3 regions of the Klebsiella sp. genome follow, and region 2 is predicted to be linked to each of the others. Evidence: predicted binding sites of a transcription regulator. Region 2 holds the regulator's gene; each other region holds the start of a gene.
The links. Region 2 encodes Fur, which represses iron uptake genes when iron is present. Its sites were predicted from a motif close to ATAATAATGAGAACNACTATCAA; they were not measured.
Positions count from the first base shown of each region.

Region 1: QVF11_RS10105 (siderophore-interacting protein) is a predicted target of Fur. The motif match lies at 6,057-6,079, and genes of this name have one in related genera.
Region 3: fepD (Fe(3+)-siderophore ABC transporter permease) is a predicted target of Fur. The motif match lies at 5,615-5,637, and genes of this name have one in related genera.

Region 1 is NZ_JAPUEW010000034.1:26,764-34,884, forward strand. Features, by position in the region: gene dhaK (dihydroxyacetone kinase subunit DhaK) at 14-1,084, shown strand; gene dhaL (dihydroxyacetone kinase subunit DhaL) at 1,095-1,727, shown strand; gene dhaM (dihydroxyacetone kinase phosphoryl donor subunit DhaM) at 1,738-3,150, shown strand; gene QVF11_RS10100 (glycerone kinase) at 3,219-4,868, shown strand; gene QVF11_RS10105 (siderophore-interacting protein) at 5,233-6,006, opposite strand; gene QVF11_RS10110 (PadR family transcriptional regulator) at 6,248-6,808, shown strand; gene ygjG (putrescine aminotransferase) at 7,049-8,121, shown strand, end outside.
Region 2 is NZ_JAPUEW010000075.1:116,983-125,103, forward strand. Features, by position in the region: gene nagE (PTS N-acetyl glucosamine transporter subunit IIABC) at 1-561, shown strand, start outside; gene glnS (glutamine--tRNA ligase) at 741-2,408, shown strand; gene chiP (chitoporin ChiP) at 2,847-4,250, shown strand; gene QVF11_RS22580 (ChiQ/YbfN family lipoprotein) at 4,298-4,630, shown strand; gene fur (ferric iron uptake transcriptional regulator) at 4,701-5,153, opposite strand; gene fldA (flavodoxin FldA) at 5,445-5,975, opposite strand; gene ybfE (LexA regulated protein) at 6,126-6,419, opposite strand; gene ybfF (esterase) at 6,553-7,326, opposite strand; gene seqA (replication initiation negative regulator SeqA) at 7,510-8,058, shown strand; gene pgm (phosphoglucomutase (alpha-D-glucose-1,6-bisphosphate-dependent)) at 8,091-8,121, shown strand, end outside.
Region 3 is NZ_JAPUEW010000075.1:654-8,774, reverse strand. Features, by position in the region: gene entE ((2,3-dihydroxybenzoyl)adenylate synthase EntE) at 1-1,279, opposite strand, end outside; gene entC (isochorismate synthase EntC) at 1,289-2,464, opposite strand; gene fepB (Fe2+-enterobactin ABC transporter substrate-binding protein) at 2,842-3,801, shown strand; partial or broken gene QVF11_RS22020 (hypothetical protein) at 3,983-4,111, shown strand; gene entS (enterobactin transporter EntS) at 4,300-5,541, opposite strand; gene fepD (Fe(3+)-siderophore ABC transporter permease) at 5,654-6,661, shown strand; gene fepG (iron-enterobactin ABC transporter permease) at 6,658-7,650, shown strand; gene fepC (iron-enterobactin ABC transporter ATP-binding protein) at 7,647-8,121, shown strand, end outside.

The sequences.
Region 1 (8,121 bases), on a different contig from region 2:
CGGAGAATAAGCAATGAAAAAACTGATTAACCGTGTCGAAGATGTACTGAGTGAACAATTAGCTGGCCTGGCGAAAGCGCACCCTGAACTCACGCTTCACCAGGACCCGGTCTACGTGACCCGTGCCGATGCCCCGGTCGCGGGAAAAGTGGCGCTGCTCTCCGGCGGCGGCAGCGGCCATGAGCCGATGCACTGCGGCTATATCGGCCAGGGGATGCTCTCCGGTGCCTGCCCCGGTGAGATTTTTACCTCCCCTACGCCGGATAAAATGTTCGAATGCGCCATGAACATCGACGGCGGCGAAGGCGTACTGCTGATTATCAAAAACTATACTGGCGACATTCTTAACTTCGAAACCGCCACCGAACTACTGCATGAAAGCGGCGTGAAGGTTACCACCGTCGTGATCGATGACGATGTGGCGGTAAAAGACAGCCTGTACACCGCCGGGCGTCGCGGGGTTGCCAATACCGTGCTGATTGAGAAGCTGGTTGGCGCGGCGGCTGAACGCGGCGATTCACTGGCAGCCTGTGCCGAACTGGGACGTAATCTCAACAACCTCGGTCACTCCATCGGTATCGCGCTCGGCGCCTGTACCGTCCCGGCCGCCGGGCAGCCCTCATTCGAATTACAGGATGACGAAATGGAGTTCGGCGTTGGTATTCACGGCGAACCGGGCATCGATCGCCGCCGCTTCACTTCCCTCGATCGCACCGTCGATGAAATGTTCGAAACCCTGCTGGAGAACGGCACCTACAGCCGCACGCTGCGCCAGTGGGATAACGTCAAAGGCGCATGGCAGGACGTACCGCAGGCGAAAAAAGCACTGCAAAAAGGCGATCGCGTCATCGCCCTGGTCAACAACCTCGGCGCGACGCCGCTATCAGAACTGTACGGCGTCTACAGCCGCCTGGCGCAGCGCTGCGAGGAAACCGGCATCGTTATCGAACGCAATCTTATCGGCAGCTACTGTACCTCTCTGGACATGGTGGGCTTTTCCATCACCCTGCTCAAAGCCGATGACGAGACGCTGGCATTATGGGACGCCCCGGTTCACACCCCGGCGCTAAACTGGGGAAAATAAGGAGCACGACATGTCATTAAGCAGAACGCAAATCGTAGACTGGCTCTATCGCTGCGGCGAAATCTTCACTAAAGAGAGTGATTTTTTAACCGGCCTGGACAGAGAAATTGGCGATGCCGACCACGGCCTGAATATGCATCGTGGTTTTAGCAAGGTGGTAGAAAAGCTGCCGTCAATTGCCGACAAAGACATTGGCTTCATTCTGAAGAACACCGGCATGACGCTGCTCTCCAACGTCGGTGGAGCCAGCGGCCCGCTATTCGGCACCTTCTTTATTCGCGCCGCCCAGGTGACCCAGGCCCATCAAAGCCTGACCCTGGATGAGCTTTATCAAATGATCCGCGAAGGTGCGGACGGCGTGGTCAATCGCGGCAAAGCGGAGCCGGGGGATAAAACGATGTGCGACGTCTGGCTGCCAGTGGCGGAATCATTGCGCCAGTCGAGCGAGCAACACCTGTCGATACAAAGCGCGCTGGATGCCGCCTGCGAACAGGCACAAGCCGCCGTCCACGCCACGATCACCATGCAAGCCCGCAAAGGCCGCGCCAGCTACCTCGGCGAGCGCAGCATTGGACATCAGGATCCGGGAGCAACCTCGGTGATGTTTATGGTTCAGATGCTGGCAGCGGCCGCAAAAGAGTAAGGAAAACGCGATGGTAAACCTGGTTATTGTTTCTCATAGCGCCCAGTTGGGCGAAGGTGTCGGAGAACTGGCCCGGCAGATGTTAATGAACGACGGCTGTAAGCTGGCGATCGCCGCCGGGATTGACGATCCTACAAGCCCAATCGGCACCGATCCGATTAAGGTCATGGAAGCGATTGAATCCGTTGCCGACACCGATCATGTGCTGGTGATGATGGATATCGGCAGCGCCCTCCTCAGCGCCGAAACCGCGCTGGATCTGCTCGATCCGGCGATTGCCGCGAAGGTTCGGCTGTGTGCCGCACCACTGGTCGAAGGCACCCTGGCAGCGACGGTCAGCGCCGCTGCCGGAGCCAATATCGATAAGGTGATCGAAGACGCCATGAATGCTCTGGAGGCAAAGCGCGTACAACTGGGATTACCATCGCAACCGCAATCCTCTTCCACCGTCGCCGCGCTGACCGATGCGCGCTCCGTTTCGGTGGTCATTAAAAACCACAACGGCCTGCACGTCCGCCCGGCATCAAAGCTGGTCGCCGCGCTAACCAGATTCAATGCCGAGTTGGTGCTGGAGAAAGAGGGGAAATGCGTGACCCCGGATAGCCTCAACCAAATCGCCCTGCTCCAGGTTCGCTGCAACGATACCTTACGGCTTCTGGCCCGCGGCCCGGACGCCGACGCCGCGCTGGCGGCATTTCAGGCACTGGCGGCAGACAACTTCGGCGAGCAAACGGACGCATCGCTTTCGGTTCAACCCGCCACAGCCGCTCGCGTACAGGGCCGCGTAGCGCGGTATCCACAGCCGCATGCTACGGTAGAGCGGGAAAATTGCGGCGATACTGGCCAGCAGCAACTGCGCCTGAAACGAGCCATCGACCAGACGCTGGAAGACCTTAGCGCGCTGACCACGCTGGCGGAAGAGAAGTATTGCGCCGATATCGCGGCAATCTTCTCCGGGCATCATACCCTGCTCGACGACCCTGATTTATTCGAAGCCGCCTGCGATATTGTGCGCGATGAACAGTGTTGCGCTGAGTGGGCGTGGTATCAGGTGCTGGTCGATTTAAGCCAGCAATATCGCCATCTCGACGATGCCTACCTGCAAGCGCGCTATATTGATATTGAAGATATTTTGCATCGCACGCTGCGCCACCTTCAGGGCCGCAGTGAGCCGTTGCCGCAATTTAGCGGGCCAACAATTCTCGTTGCCGACGATATCTTCCCCTCTACCGTGCTGCAACTCGACGCCCGGCAGGTCAAGGGCATCTGCCTGCAGGCGGGCAGCGAACTTTCTCACGGCGCGATTATCGCCCGTCAGGCCGGCATCGCCATGCTTTGCCAGCAGGGTGAAGCGCTGAACACGTTGCAAAACGGCGATACCGTCACGCTCGATATTCCCGGCAAACGTATTATTCGCGGGTAGCTTGCCACCCACCTTTTCGCTGCCGGGGGCCAGTCCTCCGGTTTTTTGCTCAATATCCAGGATCCGTTATGTCTCAATTCTTTTTTAATCAGCGCGCCAACCTCGTCAACGAAGTGATTGAAGGGACCATTATCGCCAGCCCGTGGAACAATCTGGCTCGTCTGGAGAGCGATCCCGCCATTCGCGTGGTGGTGCGCCGCGATCTCGACAAAAATAACGTCGCGGTAATCTCCGGCGGCGGTTCCGGTCACGAACCGGCGCACGCGGGGTTTGTCGGTAAAGGGATGCTGACCGCCGCCGTCTGCGGCGATCTATTTGCCTCGCCAAGCGTTGATGCGGTACTGACCGCCATTCAGGCGGTGACCGGCGAAGCGGGCTGCCTGCTGATCGTGAAGAACTATACCGGCGATCGCCTGAACTTCGGCCTTGCGGCGGAGAAAGCGCGTCGCCTGGGCTATAACGTTGAAATGCTGATCGTCGGTGATGATATTTCGCTGCCGGATAACAAACATCCGCGCGGCATCGCCGGGACAATCCTGGTACATAAAGTAGCGGGCTACTTTGCCGAGCGCGGTCATAATCTGGCAACCGTACTGCGTGAGGCGCAGTATGCCGCTAACCATACCGTCAGCCTTGGCCTGGCGCTCTCCAGCTGCCATCTGCCGCAGGATGCGGAATCGACGCCGCGCCATCATCCCGACCAGGCCGAACTGGGGATGGGGATCCACGGCGAACCGGGCGCTTCGGTTATCGCTACCCAGAACAGCGCGGAAATCGTAGGCCTGATGGTTGAGAAACTCACCGCAGCCCTGCCTGAAACCGGCCGCCTGGCGGTGATGATCAACAACCTCGGCGGCGTGTCGATTGCCGAAATGGCGATTCTGACCCGTGAGCTGGCGAATACTCCGCTGCGCCAGCGTATCGACTGGCTGATTGGCCCGGCCTCGCTGGTGACCGCGCTGGATATGAAAGGCTTCTCCCTCACCGCCATCGTACTGGAGGAGAGCATCGAGAAAGCGCTGCTTTCTGCGGTAGAAACCGCAGGCTGGCAGACACCGGTGCAGCCACGCGAAATCAGCGTAATGCCATCAGCGCTGCGCAGCACCCGTGTAGAGTTTGAGCCTTCAGAGAATAGCGTGGTGGCGGGCTATGTTAAGCAGGTCACCAGCACGCTGTCCGATCTGGAAGCAGACCTCAATGCGCTGGACGCTAAAGTTGGCGACGGCGATACCGGCTCCACCTTCGCCGCAGGGGCACGAGAAATCGCCGGTTTATTACAGCGCCGCCAGCTGCCGCTGGATAACCTCGCTACGCTGTTCGCCCTGATTGGCGAGCGTCTGACCGTCGTGATGGGTGGCTCCAGCGGTGTGCTGATGTCAATTTTCTTTACCGCTGCCGGGCAGAAGCTGGAACAAAGGGCAAGCGTCGCCGAAGCGCTGAACGCCGGTCTGGCGCAGATGAAGTTTTACGGTGGTGCGGATGAAGGCGATCGGACCATGATTGACGCCCTGCAACCGGCATTGGCGGCGCTGCTGGCGGAACCGGAAAATCTGCAGGCGGCGTTCACCGCAGCGCAGGCGGGCGCAGACCGTACGCTTCATGCCAGCAAAGCCAACGCTGGACGCGCATCGTATCTGAACAGCGATAGCCTGCGCGGCAATATGGACCCCGGCGCCCACGCGGTGGCGATGGTATTTAAAGCGCTGGCGCAGAAATAACGCAGCTAACAGAACTCCCTGCGGGGCGGTAGTCCGGACAGATGCGCAGCATCGCTTCCGGGAAATTCTGTCTCTCTGCACTCTGCTCCTGGGGCAGCGCAAATCGCCTGCCCGGGCTACAGGTTCACCGGCGTCTGCGGGACGGTAGCCCGGACAGATGCACAGCATCGCCTCCGGGAAATTCTGTCTCTCTGCACTTTGCTCTCGGGGGCGGCGCAAAGCGCTTGCCCGGGCTACAGGTTCACCGGCGTCTGCGGGGCGGTAGCCCGGACAGATGCGCAGCATCGCCTCCGGGAAAACCACCGCGCAATTCTCTTTCGTAGCCCGGGTAAGGCGTCAGCCGCAACCCGGGTTTTCTCCAAGCTTACTTACTGTGCCAGTAGGCCTGAGAACGCACCAGTTGCGGGTCAATCTCTTCACCTTCAAAGCGCGCCAGCAGCGATTTCACCACCGCCCCTTCGCCGGTCACCCAGATAAAATAGTCTTCCGCCGGAACCACCACCTGCGCCAGGCGCTCAGCCACGGCAGATGAGTTATGCCCCACCACCCACTCAATATTAAAGCCATTGAGATCCACCAGATAATCTTTGTAAGACTCATCGCCAATGGTCACAATCGCCGTCACCTGCGGGCGCGTCGGGAGCAGCTGTAAACCTAACAGACGGCGACGCAGCGCGGGCATTCCGGACTCATCGGTGACGTACAGCTGCCAGGCGTAATCCTCCGGCACCACCAGCGAACCACGCGGACCGCCGATCACCAGCTTATCGCCGATTTTCGCCGCCAGCGCCCAGCGGCTGGCAATACCGCCATCGTGAATAAAGAAGTCGTACGCCAGCTCATGGCGTTCAGCATCGTACAGCGGCGTATAGTCGCGGGTCGCCGGACGCGCACCCTCGCCCCAGTTAATGCCTTCATCCGTCACCTCTGGCGGAGTAAACGCAGATCCCGCTTCGGGGAAAAAGAGCTTGGTATGGTCGTCAAAACCTTGGGAAACAAAACCATTCAGCGCCTCTCCACCCAGCACGACACGCTGGAAAGCGCGACCAATGCGCTCAACGCGCAGCACGGTTAACTCACGGAAACGCAGCTCGTTACGAACGCGTTGCGGATATTTAGGTTGATTTGTCGTTGTCATTTTCAGTCGCCTTCGTGAACAGTAAATAGATATATCTAAAAATCTTGCAAATGATAATGATTGCCATTAAAAAAGAATGCAAGCATTTTTTGATATAAGCACAACAAAACGCCACAAAAGTCAAAAAATCAAAATAAATCTTTAATAATCAATATTATAAAAAATAAATGAATTTCAGGGTTGTCATAAAATATTTTTTAGATATAAATTAGATATATCAAAACAACACAGGAACAAAAACATGAAACATCATCACGAAGAAGGACGTGGGCCACGTGGACGCCACGGTGAACATAGCGAACATGGCGAACATGGCCGCAGAGGCGGAGGTGGCGGACGCCGTCAGCGCTTCTTTGGTCACGGCGAGCTGCGTCTGGTTATTCTGGATATCCTCACCCGCAACGCCAGCCACGGTTACGAGCTAATCAAAGAGATTGAAACCCTGACCCAGGGCAACTACAGCCCAAGTCCCGGCGTTATCTACCCGACGCTCGACCTTCTCCAGGATCAGGGATTAATCAGCGTCGCTGACGAAAACGGCCGCAAAAAAATCGCTATTACCGCCGAGGGCAGCCAGCTGCATGCTGAAAACCAGGAACATCTGGAGCACATCCAGGCCAGGCTACAGGCCCGCATGGTGGGCTGTGAACTGCGTAAAAACCCGCAGATGAAGCGCGCGCTGGAAAACTTCAAAGCAGTACTGGATTTAAGAGTCAATCAGCAGGAGATCACCGAAGCGCAATTGAAGCAAATTATCGGCGTGATTGACCGCGCGGCAATGGAGATTTCCCAGCTCGACTAACCGTCTGCCCCATCGCAGGGCAGCCTGCACCGCCGCAAAGCATGCGGCGGAAACCCTTTCCTGCATCGTTTTGCGCCTTCAGGAGTAAAACATGCCAATAATATCGCCGTGAGATTAAATTTTGCACAATCCCGATTTCACGTTGCGTTTATCCCGATTTTCCTGGCCCGAGCCGAAGTGGCGTAATCCCTGCAATACTTAATTCAGTATCATGTGATACGCCCCGTCCAGGAGCTCATTTTGAACAGGTTACCTTCCAGCGCATCGGCTCTGGCCTGCAGCGCACACGCACTGAATCTCATTGAAAAGCGAACGCTCGATCATGAGGAGATGAAATCACTTAATCAGGAGGTCAGGGAATACTTTAAAGAGCATGTGAATCCAGGGTTTTTAGCGTATCGAAAATCAGTCACTGCTGGCGGGGATTACGGGGCCGTAGAGTGGCAAGCGGGAGGGTTGAATACGCTTGTCGACACTCAGGGACAGGAGTTTATTGACTGCCTGGGTGGATTTGGGATTTTTAATGTAGGGCACCGTAATCCAGTTGTCGTTTCCGCCGTCGAGAATCAGCTCGCTAAACAACCTCTTCATAGTCAGGAACTGCTGGACCCGCTGCGGGCCATGCTGGCAAAAACGCTGGCGGCCTTAACGCCTGGCAAACTGAAATACAGCTTCTTTAGCAATAGCGGCACTGAGTCGGTCGAAGCGGCGCTAAAGCTAGCGAAAGCTTACCAGTCCCCGCGCGGCAAATTTACCTTCGTTGCCACCAGCGGCGCGTTTCACGGCAAATCGCTGGGCGCACTCTCGGCTACCGCCAAATCCACTTTCCGCAAACCTTTTATGCCGCTGCTGCCAGGATTTCGCCATGTGCCGTTTGGCGATATTAACGCCATGCGTACGCTGCTTAGCGAGTGTAAGAAAACCGGCGATGACGTTGCGGCGGTGATCCTTGAGCCGATTCAGGGCGAAGGCGGTGTCATTTTGCCACCTCCGGGCTATCTGCCCGCAGTGCGAAAACTGTGCGACGAGTTTGGTGCACTGCTGATCCTCGATGAAGTGCAGACCGGGATGGGCCGCACAGGCAAGATGTTTGCCTGTGAACATGAAAACGTCCAGCCGGATATTCTGTGCCTTGCCAAAGCGCTGGGCGGCGGCGTGATGCCAATTGGCGCAACGGTCGCCACCGAAGAGGTGTTCTCGGTGCTGTTCGACAATCCGTTCCTGCACACCACCACCTTTGGCGGTAATCCGCTGGCCTGCGCGGCAGCGCTGGCGACCATCAACGTACTGCTGACGCAAAACCTGCCCGCGCA
Region 2 (8,121 bases):
GTGGTTGCGCGTGGCCCGGTTGCGGCGACGTCTGCCTCTTCTGCTCATAGCGCACCTGTTGCATCAGTTGCTAAACCACAGGCCGTGGCGAATGCGAAAACCGTGGAAGCGCTGGTTTCGCCAATCACTGGTGATATCGTTGCCCTGGAGCAGGTTCCGGACGAAGCGTTTGCCAGCAAAGCAGTCGGTGACGGCGTGGCGGTGAAACCAACGGACAAGATTGTTGTTGCTCCGGCTGCAGGCACGGTGGTGAAGATCTTTAACACCAACCATGCGTTCTGCCTGGAAACTGAAAATGGCGCGGAAATCGTTGTCCACATGGGTATTGATACCGTCGCGCTTAACGGTCAGGGCTTTAAACGTCTGGTGGAAGAGGGGGCTGAAGTGAAAGCTGGCCAGCCGATTCTGGAACTGGATCTTGAATTCCTGAATGCTAATGCGCGCTCCATGATTAGCCCGGTGGTGTGCAGCAACAGCGACGACTACAGCGCACTGGTTATTCAGGCAACCGGTAAGGTTGTAGCAGGTCAGACACCGCTATACGAAATTAAAGGCAAGTAAGGCTCCTGAGTAGAGTTTATGCCTCAAGCGGCGCAGCGAAATCTGCGCCGCTTTTTTTTAGTGCAAATAACCTCAATATTTCCGTTTGATACCTATTTTGCGTAACTAAAGGTTGTCAGCCTCTTCGGCTTATAAGATCATACGCCGTTATACGTTGTTTACGCTTTGAGGAACCCGCGATGAGTGAGGCAGAAGCCCGCCCGACTAACTTTATTCGTCAGATAATCGATGAAGATCTGGCTACTGGTAAGCACACCACTGTTCATACCCGTTTTCCACCGGAACCGAATGGTTATCTGCACATTGGCCATGCGAAGTCTATTTGTCTGAACTTTGGTATCGCCCAGGACTACAAAGGTCAATGCAACCTGCGTTTCGATGACACCAACCCGGTGAAGGAAGATATCGAGTACGTTGAGTCGATTAAAAACGACGTGCAGTGGTTAGGTTTCCACTGGTCCGGAGATGTTTGCTACTCGTCTGATTATTTCGATCAGCTGCACCAGTATGCGGTTGAATTGATCAATAAAGGTCTGGCCTACGTTGATGAACTGTCGGCGGAAGAAATCCGTGAATATCGCGGGACCCTGAAAGAGCCGGGTAAAAATAGTCCGTATCGCGATCGCAGCGTGAAAGAGAACCTGGCGCTGTTTGAGAAAATGCGTACCGGTGGTTTTGCCGAGGGGAAAGCCTGCCTGCGCGCGAAAATCGATATGGCTTCTCCGTTTATCGTGATGCGCGATCCGGTGTTGTATCGTATTAAGTTCGCCGATCACCACCAGACCGGAAGCAAGTGGTGCATCTACCCGATGTACGACTTCACCCACTGCATCAGCGATGCACTGGAAGGGATTACCCATTCCCTGTGCACTCTTGAGTTCCAGGATAACCGCCGTTTGTACGATTGGGTGCTGGATAACATCAGTATCCCCGTGCATCCGCGTCAGTATGAATTCTCGCGTCTTAACCTCGAATACACCGTGATGTCTAAGCGCAAGCTGAATCAGCTGGTGACCGAGAAGCACGTTGAAGGTTGGGATGACCCGCGTATGCCGACGATCTCCGGTCTGCGTCGTCGCGGTTACACCGCTGAATCCATCCGTGAGTTCTGCAAACGCATCGGCGTGACCAAACAAGACAACACCATTGAAATCGCTTCGCTGGAATCCTGCATTCGTGAGGATTTGAACGAAAACGCTCCGCGCGCGATGGCCGTTATCGACCCGGTTAAGCTGGTTATCGAAAACTATCCGCAGGGCGGTAGCGAAATGGTGACTATGCCGAATCATCCGAGCAAACCGGAGATGGGCAGCCGTGAAGTACCGTTCAGTGGCGAGATCTGGATCGATCGCGCGGATTTCCGTGAAGAAGCGAACAAGCAGTACAAGCGTCTGGTGCTGGGCAAAGAAGTCCGTCTGCGCAATGCTTACGTTATCAAAGCCGAGCGCGTAGAGAAGGATGTGGAAGGTAATATCACCACTATCTTCTGTACCTACGATGCTGACACTCTGAGCAAAGATCCGGCTGATGGTCGCAAGGTGAAGGGTGTGATTCACTGGGTGAGCGCAGCGCATGCGCTGCCGGTAGAGATTCGTCTGTACGATCGTCTGTTCAGCGTGCCAAATCCCGGTGCTGCTGATGATTTTCTGTCGGTCATGAACCCGGAATCGCTGATTATCAAGCAGGGTTTTGCTGAACCAAGCCTGGCGCAGGCGCAGCCTGAAAAAGCATACCAGTTCGAGCGTGAAGGTTACTTCTGCCTCGACAGCCGCTATGCAACCGCAACCAATTTGGTATTTAACCGTACCGTTGGTCTGCGCGACACCTGGGCAAAAGCCGGCGCGTAGTTATCCGCTATTTATGAGAACGCCGCAAACAGCGGCGTTTTTTTTATTTCAGAATCAGGAGATTAAATTCCCATATTTTCGCGATGCGAATTAATCTTGTTTACAGATTGTAATAATCACAACTATTTGTCCCTTCGGTCATCCTCTATAAAATCATGTAATCGCTTTCATTACGCCTATTTTTTCTGATATAGCAAGCACTTCCACGTCAAATGCATGACATCTACGACTGAAACAAAAAGACATAGATTATGTGCGCTTTGTCATAATCTTCATCTTTGATCACCGAAAGAGATTGATAATTCGCGTCACGAAAAATAGTCTATACCCAGTGGTTATGCGGATTTTACCGCTCCACTTTTTAAGCAGTTTTATTTTATTTTTTTCGCTAGTTGCCCTTGGTAACTGCGTTTTTAAAAAGTCAAAGAGGATATGCATATGCGTACGTTTAGTGGCAAACGTAGTACGCTGGCGCTGGCTATCGCCGGTGTGACAGCACTGTCAGGTTTTGCAATGGTACCGGATGCGAAAGCGGAAGGGTTCATTGATGATTCAACGTTAACCGGCGGCATCTATTACTGGCAGCGTGAACGTGACCGTAAAGATGTGACCGACGGCGACAAATACAAAACTAACCTTTCTCATTCCACCTGGAACGCCAACCTCGACTTCCAGTCCGGCTATGCCGCCGATATGTTCGGCATTGATGTTGCGGCCTTTACCGCCATCGAAATGGGTGAAAGCAGCGACAGCGGACACCCGAACGAAATCGCTTTCTCCTCACGCAATAAAACTTACGATGAAGACTATTCCGGTGATAAGAGCGGGATCAGCCTGTACAAAGCAGCCGCCAAATTTAAATTTGGCCCGGCATGGGCGCGTGCTGGCTATATCCAGCCTACCGGTCAAACCTTGCTGGCTCCGCACTGGAGCTTTATGCCGGGTACCTATCAGGGGGCTGAAGCCGGTGCTAATTTTGACTACGGCGATGCGGGCGCGCTGAGTTTCTCCTATATGTGGACAAACGAATATAAAGCGCCGTGGCACATTGAGATGGATGAGTTCTATCAGAACGACAAGAAAACCAAGGTTGATTATCTCCACTCTCTCGGCGCCAAGTATGATTTTAAAAATGACCTCGTGCTGGAAGCCGCATTTGGCCAGGCACAGGGTTACATCGACCAGTATTTCGCTAAGGCCAGCTACAAATTTGATGTCGCAGGCACGCCGCTAACCACCAGCTACCAGTTCTACGGTACTCGCGATAAAGTCAGCAACGGCGGGGCGAACGATATTTATGATGGTACCGCCTGGCTACAGGCATTGACCTTTGGCTATAAGGTTGCTGATGTTCTCGACCTGCGCCTGGAAGGAACCTGGGTTAAAGCCGATGGTCAGCAGGGCTACTTCCTGCAGCGTATGACGCCGACTTACGCCTCATCTAACGGTCGTCTGGATGTCTGGTGGGATAACCGCTCTGACTTCAACGCCAACGGTGAAAAAGCGGTGTTCTTCGGTGCGATGTATGACATGAAGAACTGGAATATGCCGGGTTGGGCCTTCGGCGCGTCCTATGTTTATGCATGGGATGCAAAACCAGGAAAAATGTCTTCTCCTGATGCTTACTACAACCCTGACAAACGTCTGGAAGAGTCAGCCTATAGCCTGGATGCGATGTACACCGTACAGGAAGGACGCGCGAAGGGTACGCTGTTTAAACTGCACTTTACTCAATACGACAACCACTCCGATATCCCAAGCTGGAGCGGCGGCTACGGCAACATCTTCCAGGATGAGCGCGACGTGAAGTTCATGGTTATTGCTCCATTCACCATTTTCTGATGCCAGTGCGGCGGGCGTGATCCTGCCGCAATTTCCCGAGGTCGATTATGAAGAAGCTATTGCTTGTCGCCATTGTGGCGGCAGGTCTGGTTGCCTGCACGCAGTCGCCAGCGCCGAAAGAGGATTCAAAGTTAAAAGATGCCTACAGCGCCTGTATTAATACTGCTGAAGGTAACCCAGATAAAGTCGAAGCCTGCCAGAGCGTATTAGACGTTCTGAAGCAAGAGAAGCAGCATCAGCAGTTCGCCACCCAGGAAAGCGTGCGAGTACTGGATTACCAGCAATGTATCCAGGCGCGTAAAACCGGTAACGATCAGGCAGTACAGTCGCGCTGTGACCAGATTTGGAAAGAGATTCGTAGCAACAACACGAAACCCTGATTTTTACTTTTCGTAGCCATAAAAAAAGCCAACCGTCAGGTTGGCTTTTTGCTGCTTACGCAACGGGGAATTACTTTTCCACCGCGTCGTGGGCATGTTCATCTTCGCGGCAATCGCCTTCTGCACAGTGACCGTACAGGTACAGGCTGTGGTTGGTGAGGCGAATACCGTGTCGGGAGGCAATCTCACGTTGACGAGCTTCAATTGAGTCATCGCTAAATTCGATCACTTTGCCGCAATCAAGGCAAATCAGATGATCGTGATGATGCTGTTGCGTTAGCTCGAAAACGGATTTACCACCTTCGAAATTATGACGGGTGACGATGCCGGCGTCGTCGAACTGGTTCAGTACGCGATAGACGGTTGCCAGACCAATCTCTTCACCCATATCAATCAGGCGTTTATATAAGTCTTCCGCACTGACATGATGGTTATCCGGTTCCTGCAGGACTTCCAGGATTTTTAATCGCGGAAGTGTCACTTTCAGGCCAGCCTTCTTTAATGCGGTATTGTTGTCAGTCATGCGGAATCTGTCCTGTTGCTAAACGATCTACTTCCATCAACGGAAGTAATACAGAGAATCACCCGATGTAATGCGTCTCATTATAGAACTGCCATGGTGAAATGAAAACTGCAAGCATCGGGCCTTGTATGCTGTCAAAAACGAGGCACTGGCTACAAAGTGCTTCACGTGACCTCGTTAAATCAGAGGACATTGTACAGATATGTGATTAAAAGTTAAAAACTTGTAGCTATAACTTTGATTGCTTTTATCTATTAATTCGGCGAAATCTGACGATAACGCCGTTTAGACTCAGGCATTCTTGATTTCTTCGAGGTGCAGCTCTTCAGAAATCTGTTTTACCCATTTTTCCACGCGTTCGTTAGTCAGTTCTGGCTGACGGTCTTCGTCGATGGCCAGACCCACGAAGTGGTCGTCATCTGCCAGACCTTTAGATGCTTCAAAATGATATCCAGCGGTCGGCCAGTGACCAACGATAGTGGCGCCGCGGGGTTCGATGATGTCGCGAATGGTACCCAGCGCATCACAGAAGTATTCAGCGTAGTCTTCCTGATCGCCGCAGCCAAACAGCGCGACCAGTTTGCCGTTGAAATCGACTTCTTCCAGCGTCGGGAAGAAATCATCCCAGTCACACTGTGCTTCACCGTAGTACCAGGTTGGGATGCCGAGCAGCAGAATATCGTGAGCTTGCAGATCTTCTTTGCTGCTCTTGGCAATGTCGCGCACATCAGCAACATCTTTACCAAGCTGCTTTTGAATCATTTTTGCAATATTTTCGGTGTTGCCGGTGTCGCTGCCAAAAAAGATGCCGATGATTGCCATGAGTAAAATAACCTCTTGAAACTTAATGATGTGGTAGGGACTTAAATGCCCACAGATAGGGGCAATGATAGCAGAACTGAGAAGGGCGCGGAAACAGCAATCACGCCCGACTGCACACTCTGCTACATGAAAGCTTATTTTTTGAGGGTTTTAGGCTTTATCCTGGCTGCGCAGGGCCGCCAGTTGGTTCATCAGCATCTCTTCAATCAGATCGCTGCGGTTCATGTTGCGGGCTTCGGCCAGCTCATTGAGCGCATCAACCGCATCGGCATTGAGCTTCAGCTCAACGCGCTTCAAACCGCGAACTTTATCGCGCTTGAGCTGATTGCGTTTGTTGATACGCAGCTGTTCGTCGCGTGAAAGCGGATTGGTTTTCGGTCTACCCGGCCGACGCTCGGTTGCGAACAAATCTAATGTCGTACGGTCCGTTTGTTCTTTTGCCATGATTCAGAGTGACTTCGGGGGAAACAAGCTGTCGGGCATAGCCGACGCAGATAGCCCGCCATAATACATCAGGCGAGGGGCTGCGCCAACGACCGCGGGCATTCTGCCGCGCGGTCGGGCAGATTTTAGCCAGTTACGCGGCTATGGAGGTCAAATAACGGCGTATTGCCCGTAAAACAGCCTCTGGTTTTTCTGCATGTACCCAATGTCCGGCTCCGGCAATCACATGGGCCCGTGCCTGGGGGAATTGAGCCAGCAGAGCCTCACGGTAGGCATCGGTTACGTAGGGTGAGTTACCGCCGGGGATAAACTGCGCCGGATGCGGCCAGGCGGGGATGGTTTGCCAGCCGACGATATTGTCATATTGCTCCCACAATACCGGCACGTTAAACCGCCACTGACCTTCCACAAAGGATTTCAGCAGAAACTGAATCACGCCTTCTTCATTGAGGTGTTCGCGCATCACCGCTGCCGCCTGTTGACGCGTTGCGGCACCCGCGTCGGTCACGGCATTGATGGCGGCGAAGATTTCATCATGGCGACGAACGTGATAATCCACAGGTGCAATATCAATCGCAACCAGGCCAGCGATGCGCTCCGGGGCCATTGCGCTCAGCGCCATGACCGCCTTACCGCCCATTGAGTGACCAATAAAGGTCGCTTTTTCTATTTGGTATTCATTGAGAGTATCAATCAAATCCTGAGCCATCGCGGCATAGGTCATCTCTGGCGCGCGCGGGGAAAGACCGTGATTTCGCATATCGACCTGTAAAATATCGTAGTCAGCGACCAGATCGCGGGCGAGGATCCCAAGGTTATCCAGACTGCCAAAAAGGCCATGGACCAGGACGATAGGGGGATTATTGTGCGGATTCTGTGCAGATTGCGCTCGGCTATTTAATTTCATGGCAAAGTTCTTTTTTTCGCTCCGTCGGGTTAGGGTATTATGTTGGACATTCTGCCATCCGGCTGCAAGACCCGGAAGATTTCCGAGTTTTACCGCCATCCTGGTTTGACGCTATCCGCGGTTGGGATTTGTCCTTATAATCCCGACAACTTGTATTCAGAAAAGATATCGTACTGGATTAAGATGAAAACAATTGAAGTTGATGATGAACTCTATAGCTATATTGCCAGCCACACCAAGCATATTGGCGAGAGTGCATCCGACATTTTACGGCGCATGTTGAAGTTTTCCGCCGTTTCCCAGCCTGCCGCACCGGTAGCGAAAGTCGTTCCGGCTCCGGCGCCAACGCCTGTCGTTGAAGTGAAACCCGCCAATCCTCTGAAGGATAAAGTCCGCGCCATGCGCGAGCTGCTGCTATCTGATGAGTACGCCGAACAAAAACGCGCGGTAAACCGTTTCATGCTGGTTCTGACTACCCTCTATTCCTTAGACAGTAAAGCGTTTGCCGAGGCGACCGAGTCTCTGCATGGGCGCACTCGCGTCTATTTCGCTGAAGATGAGCGGACGCTACAGAAAAATGGTAATCAGACAAAACCTAAGCAGGTTCCGGGCACGCCGTGGTGGGTTATTACAAATACCAATACCGGCCGCAAATGCAGCATGATTGAACATATCATGCAGTCAATGCAGTTCCCTGCTGAATTGATCGAAAAGGTTTGCGGTACGATCTAGTCATTTAACTTTTGCACCAGAAGGATCAGGCAATGGCAATCGATAAGCGCGCAGGTCAACCTG
Region 3 (8,121 bases), 120 kb from region 2:
GCACGGTGATGTAACCGTCCTCGTCGATCGAAATCAGATCGCCCGAGCAGTAGAAACCGTCGGCATCAAACGCTTCGGCATTGTGCTGCGGGCTTTTGTAGTAGCCGCGGAAGGTATAGGGACCACGGGTCATCAGACGCCCCACTTCACCGCGCGGCAGCGGATTGCCATCGGCATCGGCCACCCACACTTCATCATCCGGGCACATCGGGCAGCCCTGGGTGTTGATAATGCGCTCCGGGCTGTCGTTGAGGCGGGTGTAGTTCACCAACCCTTCAGCCATGCCGAAGACCTGCTGAAGCTGGCAACCAATTTCCGCCGGAATACGGGCGGCCAGCGTCGCGGACAGGCGCGCTCCGCCAACCTGCAACAACCGCAACGATTGCAATTGGGTATTGCTGCCGGAATCATGGATCTCCTGTAGCCACAGGCTCACCGCAGGCGGCACCAGCGAGGTCAGGTTAATCTGATGTTTTTCGATCAGCGGGAAGCACAGCGTCGCGCTCGGATCATGCGCCAGCACCACTACGCCACCGGCGAGGAACACGCCTAATGAACCCGGCGAACTCATCGCGTAATTGTGAGCAGCGGGAAGCGCGTTCAGATAGCGCGTTTCGGCGCTCACGCCGCACAGCTCATTGCTGCGGCGAATGCTGTAGTCATAATCGTTATGCGTGCGCGGGATCAGCTTCGGCGTGCCGGTGCTGCCGCCGGAAAGCTGGAAAAACGCCACTTCATCGGCAGGCGTCGGATTCGCCACGAAATTATCGGCCGGCTGTTCGATGGCCGCCGTCAGGCTCTGCTCGCCGTTATCGTTCAGCAGCAGCGCCACGCGTACCGACGGATGCTGCTCAATAAAAGCGTTAAGAAAAGCATCATCAGCAAACAGCGCGTGTTCACGATCGGCAATCAACAAAGCGGGTTCAATCTGCGTGGCGTAGGCGTTCAGCTCGCTGCGCTGATGGCTGAAAAGCGCGTTGACCGGCGCAACGCCGATACGCAGTAGCGCAAACAGCGTAATGTAAAACTCGGCAACGTTACCTAGCTGTACCAGCGCCGTTTCGCCGCGCTTCAGGCCCTGACGTTGCAGCGAAGAACCGAGGTTATCCACCCGGCGGTTGAATTCACGGTAGCTATAGATTTTGTCGCCATCGATAATAGCGGCGGCATCATTTTCCGCATGGCGGGTAATCAGATTGGTGAGCGGCAGATCCTGCCAGTAACCTTTTTGCCGATAGCGGGCCGCGAAATCTTCCGGCCAGCGGTTAAACTCGATCATCATAGTCCCTTATTGCAAGCCGAATACGTTCAGCATGGTAGTCAGTTTGACGCCGGTTTCGCGCCACTCGCCCAGCGGCGAAGAGGCCGGAACGATACCTGCGCCGGCAAATAGCCGCAGGGTGCGCTGATGCAAGCGCGCGCAGCGGATTGTCACCACCCACTCGCCGTTGCCTTCGTCATCACACCAGCCGACAATGCCGCCGAACAGCTGGCGGTCAAATGGCTCCAGTTCGTTAATCAGGCGTTTCGCCACCTGATGCGGGAAGCCGCTCAGCGCCGGGGTCGGATGCAGCAGACAGGCCAGCGACATGGCATTTTCTGTTGCCAGCGCGGTGCCCTGGATCTGCGTTGCCAGATGCCACAGGGTCGGCGTCGTAATCAGTTGCGGGGAGTCCGGCAGGGAAAGCTCGCTGCTGCGCGGCGTTAATACGGCTTTCATCGCCTGGGTGACCAGGTCGTGCTCATGGCGGTCTTTTGCCGACGCCAGCAGCTTATGCCCCGCTTCGCGATCCAGCACATCATCTGGCTGACGGCGGGCCGAGCCGGCCAGCGGCACCGAGCTAAAATGCGCCCCTTCTTTACGCAGCAGCAGTTCCGGGCTGGCGCCCAACAGCACGCCGCCGTCTGATAACGGCACGTGGAAATTAAAGCTGGCCGGGTTCTGGGCGATCAGCCGTTCAAGCAGCGCACCGCTATCAACCCGTTCGCGAGTGGTGATATCAATCAGGCGCGACAGGACAACTTTGTCCACTTCCGGCGTTGCGGTCAGAGCCGCAGCGCGCTCAACCATCGCCATAAAGGTATCCTGCTCGGGGATCTCCTGGCGCTGAACAACATCCATCGGCGTTTGGTTTGATGCATAACGCGCGGAGTGCTGTTTTTCAGTGCGGGAAAACGCTTCCCAGCGCTCGGGGATAAACAGCTCGGACGGCTCATTGGTGTCGAACGGGATAGCGCCAACCATCACCGGCTTCGCGATCCCGGCAGCCCGAGCGGCTTTAAACGCGGCCGCCATTTTGCGCTGGAATTCCCCGTCCAGATTATCGCCATCGGCGGCAGGGTGCGAAAAACGACTAAAGCAGCCAGATGTTCTGAAACTGCGGTACGGCGACATAAAGAAGAAGCTTTCCGGCGGCAGGGTCATTTTTTTCTCCCGAACATCCTCAGCCAAAGACGTTTCCATATCATCCTCCAAAAAACGATAAAGATATTACGAATAATTATCATTTATATTTTGGTTGGCTAACCTAAAAGGTATTGCTCTACATGTCAACCGTACAGGTAGCATGTTGTGCTACTTATACCCGTCATACTTCAAGTTGCAGGTGTGTTGGCTGCGTTCGCTCACCCGAATCACTTACTACAGTAAGCTCATCGGGATTCGTTCACTTGCCGCGTTACTCGGCCTACGGCCTCGCCCCTGCGGGGCCAGCGCAAGCGCTGTTCAAAGCACAAGTGCTTTGTCCTGCAACTCGAATTATTAGGGTATAGACTTGCATCCATGCGGCGCAAAGCTGAAAATGAGAAGCATTTATCACAACTTAATCAGGATGCGAATACGTGAATTTCTCCACTTTTTGCCGCCGTACTCTCCTCGCCAGCGGTCTGGCGCTTTTAGGAATTAGCTCAGCGCTGGCGGCAGACTGGCCGCGACAGATTACCGACAGCCGCGGAACGCATACGCTGGAAAGCCAGCCGCTGCGCATTGTCTCCACCAGCGTAACGCTGACCGGCTCGCTGCTGGCGATTGACGCGCCGGTGGTCGCCAGCGGGGCCACCACGCCGAATAACCGTGTCGCCGATGGCCAGGGGTTTTTGCGCCAGTGGAGTGATGTAGCGAAAGCGCGCAAGCTGGCGCGACTTTATATTGGCGAACCGAGCGCTGAGGCCGTCGCTGCCCAAATGCCGGACCTGATACTGATTAGCGCCACCGGCGGCGATTCGGCGATGACGCTCTACGATCAGCTTTCAACCATCGCCCCGACGCTCATCATTAACTACGATGATAAAAGCTGGCAGGCGCTGCTGACCCAGTTAGGCAATATCACCGGCCATGAAAAACAGGCGGCGGAACGAATTGCTGAATTCGATAAACAGCTGGCGGCGCTAAAAGAAAAAATGAAGCTGCCGCCGCAGCCGGTCACCGCGCTGGTCTACACCGCAGCGGCTCATAGCGCCAATATCTGGACCAAAGAATCCGCACAGGGACAGATGCTCGAACAGCTGGGCTTTACCCTCGCCGACCTGCCCGCCGGGCTACACGCCAGCCAGAGCCAGGGAAAACGCCATGATATTGTGCAGTTGGGTGGGGAGAATTTAGCCGCCGGGCTTAACGGCAAGAGCCTGTTCCTGTTCGCCGGAGATCAAAAAGACGCCGATGCCATTTACGCCAACCCTCTGCTGTCGCATCTGCCTGCGGTTGAAGGCAAACGCGTTTATCCGCTGGGGACCGAAACCTTCCGCCTTGATTACTACAGCGCCCTGCTGGTGCTGCAACGGTTATCAACGCTCTTTGGTTAACATCATCGTCCCGGCGCATGCCGCCGAAATATCATCGTTTTTTGTGTTGTTAGGACCAAGACAACGAATAGACAGAACCGTCAGTAAACCATGCGCCAAAAGCGGCTATTGAACTGATGCTCCCACGTTCGTTTTTCCAGCGAAAAATCGTCCAATGAAGATACAAGACGACCTGAGCTACAGCTGGGGCTCTTTCGAAACCGTGAGCTGGAAAGGCCATAACTACCAGGTGAAATGGTGGTCTACGGGCGACCAGCCGGACACGAACTGCGGTCAGGGCGCGGTCTGGACCGACCTCGGCGCATACTAAGCGTTAACCCTCACCGACGATTGATAAAAAGCCCCGGAGCCATTCGGGGCTTTTTATTATCGCTATTCTCGCCTCTCCGTTATTTTTCCCGGTGGCGCTGCGCTGACCGGCTACGGGTTCACCGCCGTCTGCCGGTCAGGCAGCCCGGACAGGCGCAACGCGCCGCCTCCGGGGAAAACCCAGCGTATTTAACTTTCGCTGACCACTTCCGGTCGCTGAAAACGGCGCAGTTCGCGCAACAGTCCTACCAGCACCACACCAACAATCACCAGCGCCCAGCCGCTGGCGCTCGCCGAAGCCACCGGCGTCAGGATCGCGCCCAAGCCGCCGAGCAGCGCCGCGCCTATCGCATCGCCGGTCACGTTTTGCGCGGTCCACAAGCCGTTGATGCGCCCGAGCATGTTTTCCGGGGTTTGCGTCTGAATCAGCGTATATTGCAGCAGCGAGCTAATTGCGCTCAGCCAGCCAAACAGCGCCAGGCACAGCGCCCCCAGCTCCCACATGGGCATCAGGCTGAACAGCGCAATCGCTACAAACGAGCCGACGGTAGTTACCAGCATCAGCACGCCGGGTTTCGCCGTTTGCGCCAGCTGTCCACTGGTCAGCGCCCCCAGCGCTGCGCCCAGAGGGATCGCGGCATACAGCAGACCAATTTGCGATGCCGACATCTGCCAGCTTCCGGCCAACGCCGGATAGAGTACGCGCACCGCGCTGGCCATCGTCAGCAAACCGCCGAGCAACGCAATGCCGCCGATAAGCGGGCTATTAAAGAGAAACGTCACTCCCGCCTTCAACGATTTAAGCGGATGTTCACGCGGCTGCGGAGGCGGCGCTAACTGCGGTAAACGCAGCAGCGTCAGAGTGGTAATAAAGGTCCCAGCCGCCGCCAGACCGTAGTTCCAGGCGACCCCACCGGTGGCCAGCAGCAGGCCACCGATCATCGGAGAAATCACCGAGCCCAGGCGCACCGTCAGCATGGTGATCGCCCCCGCCTGCATCAGGTTTTCCCGCCCGACCAGCGCCGGAGTCGCCGCCAGCAGCGCAGTCACGCCAATGGAGGCAAACAGGCCGTCCCAGATTCCCAGCAGATAGATAGCAATTAGCGACGGCTCCGGCAGCATGGCATTCAGGCACAGGCCGACGAAGCCAATCCCGCAGGTACCGCGCGCCAGCAGAATCAGGCGTTTGCGCTCATAGCGGTCGGCCAGCACGCCGCCGATCATCAGACCGACAAACATCGAACCGCCGGTTAAGGTCACCGACAGCCCAACCTGCCAGGTCGAGTGGGTCATCATCTGGATTTGTACCGGGATCGCCACGCCCAGCAGGCCAAGCGACAGAATTGAGATAAAGCGGGCGATAAAGACGGCGCGAAAGGCCGGATGAGTTTTCAGCAAGCTGAGATTCAGCAGCCAGGATTGTCGGTTCATGACAGCGCCTTGTTATTATTTTCCATACCATTTTTATGGGTGCACATGCTAACATAACTGGATAGAATCGATAACGATAATTACTATCATTATCATGTCAGGGATGTAAGCCATGTCGTCTTCCACGACTGCGGTGCGCGCCTTTGCCGTACCGGGTCTTTTAATCGTTTTAATCATTGCTATTGCGCTCAGCCTGCTGATTGGTGCCAAACCCCTGCCGTTTAGCGTCGTTGTCGATGCCTTCACCGGCACCTGCCAGAGCGCCGATTGCACCATTGTCCTTGATGCCCGACTGCCGCGAACCCTCGCTGGACTGTTGGCGGGTGCCGCGCTGGGTCTGGCCGGGGCACTGATGCAAACGCTCACCCGTAATCCGCTTGCCGATCCGGGGATCCTCGGCGTTAACTCCGGGGCTAGTTTCGCCATCGTGCTGGGCGCGGCGCTATTTGGCATTTCATCACCGCAGGAGCAGTTGCTGATGGCCTTTTGCGGCGCGTTCGGCGCATCACTGCTGGTGGCCTTTACCGGCAGCCAGGGCGGCGGTCAGCTTAGCCCGGTCCGCCTGACGCTCGCGGGAGTCGCCCTGGCGGCGGTACTCGAAGGACTCTCCAGCGGTATTGCCTTGCTTAACCCCGACGTCTACGATCAGCTGCGCTTCTGGCAAGCGGGTTCACTGGACGTGCGCACGCTGCAAACCCTGAAAATCGTCCTGATTCCGGTCATTATCGCCGGGCTGGTCACGCTGCTGCTCAGCCGGGCATTAAATAGCCTGAGCCTCGGCAACGATACGGCAACCGCCCTAGGCAGCCGGGTCGCACGCACTCAACTGATTGGTCTGCTGGCGATTACCGTCCTGTGCGGTAGCGCCACGGCGGTGGTTGGGCCAATTGCCTTTATCGGCCTGATGATGCCGCATATGGCCCGCTGGCTGGTGGGAGCCGATCATCGCTGGTCGCTGCCGGTCACCCTACTGGCCACCCCAGCCCTGCTCTTGTTTGCCGATGTGCTTGGCCGCCTGCTGGTTCCCGGCGAGCTTCGTGTATCGGTGGTCAGCGCCTTTATCGGCGCGCCGGTTCTGATCTGGCTGGTGCGCCGACAGCCGCGCGGAGGTGGGATGTGATTGCCCCTTCTCGCCGCCTTATTTTTAGCTGCCTGCTTCTGGTGATCGCCAGCGTGCTGGTCTCCCTGTGGGGGCTCGGCACCGGTCTGGTACCGTTAAGCGTTGAGCAAGTTATCTCCGCGCTGATTGGCGATGCGCCGCGCAACGTCACCATGGTGGTGACCGAATGGCGTCTGCCGCGCGTGCTGATGGCGCTGCTGATCGGCGCCGCGCTCGGCGTCAGCGGGGCGATTTTCCAGTCTCTCACCCGCAACCCGCTGGGCAGCCCGGACGTCATGGGCTTTAACACCGGCGCCTGGAGCGGCGTGCTGGTGGCGATGGTGATGTTCGGCCAGAACCTGGCGGCTATCGCCATGGCGGCAATGGCTGGCGGTATCCTCACCGCGCTGGTGGTCTGGCTGCTGGCCTGGCGCAACGGCATTGAGACCTTTCGCCTGATTATTATCGGCATCGGCATCCGCGCCATGCTGGTGGCGTTTAACACCTGGCTACTGCTGCGCGCCTCGCTGGAAACCGCACTCTCTGCCGGATTATGGTACGCCGGTTCCCTTAACGGCCTGACCTGGGGCAAAACCTGGCCCTCTGCGCCGCTGATTCTGCTGATGCTGGTTTTTGCCGCGCTGCTGGCGCGACGCATGCGGCTACTGGAGATGGGCGACGATACCGCCTGCGCGCTGGGCGTGCGGGTTGAGCGTTCGCGCCTGCTGATGATGCTGGTCGGGGTGGTGCTCACCGCCGCCGCTACCGCGCTTGCCGGGCCGATTTCGTTTATCGCCCTGGTGGCCCCGCATATCGCGCGCCGCCTTAGTGGTACCGCTCGCTGGGGCCTGACTCAGTCCGCGTTGTGCGGCGCGCTGGTGCTGGCACTCTCTGACTACTGTGCTCAGCGCCTGTTTATGCCTTATCAGTTACCAGTGGGTGTGATGACCGTCAGCCTCGGCGGCATCTACCTCATTGGGTTATTAATTCAGGAGTCCCGCAAAAAATGACCGCTGTAACCTCCCGTTTGCGCGGCGACCAGTTGACCCTGGCGTACGGCAAAAAGACCATCGCCGAATCGCTGAACGTGACTATTCCCGACGGCCACTTTACCGCCATTATTGGCCCTAACGGCTGTGGTAAATCGACGCTGCTGCGCACCCTGAGTCGCCTGATGACGCCCACCAGCGGCCACGTCTGGCTCGACGGCGAGCAGATCCAGCATTATGCCAGCAAAGAGGTGGCTAAACGGATCGGCCTGCTGGCGCAGAATGCCACTACGCCTGGCGATATCACCGTTCAGGAGCTGGTGGCTCGCGGGCGCTATCCGCACCAACCGATGTTTACTCGTTGGCGCAAAGAGGATGAAGAGGCGGTCAGCAAGGCGATGAAAGCCACCGGGATCACCGACCTGGCGCTGCAAAGCGTCGATACGCTCTCCGGCGGCCAGCGTCAGCGGGCGTGGATCGCCATGGTGCTGG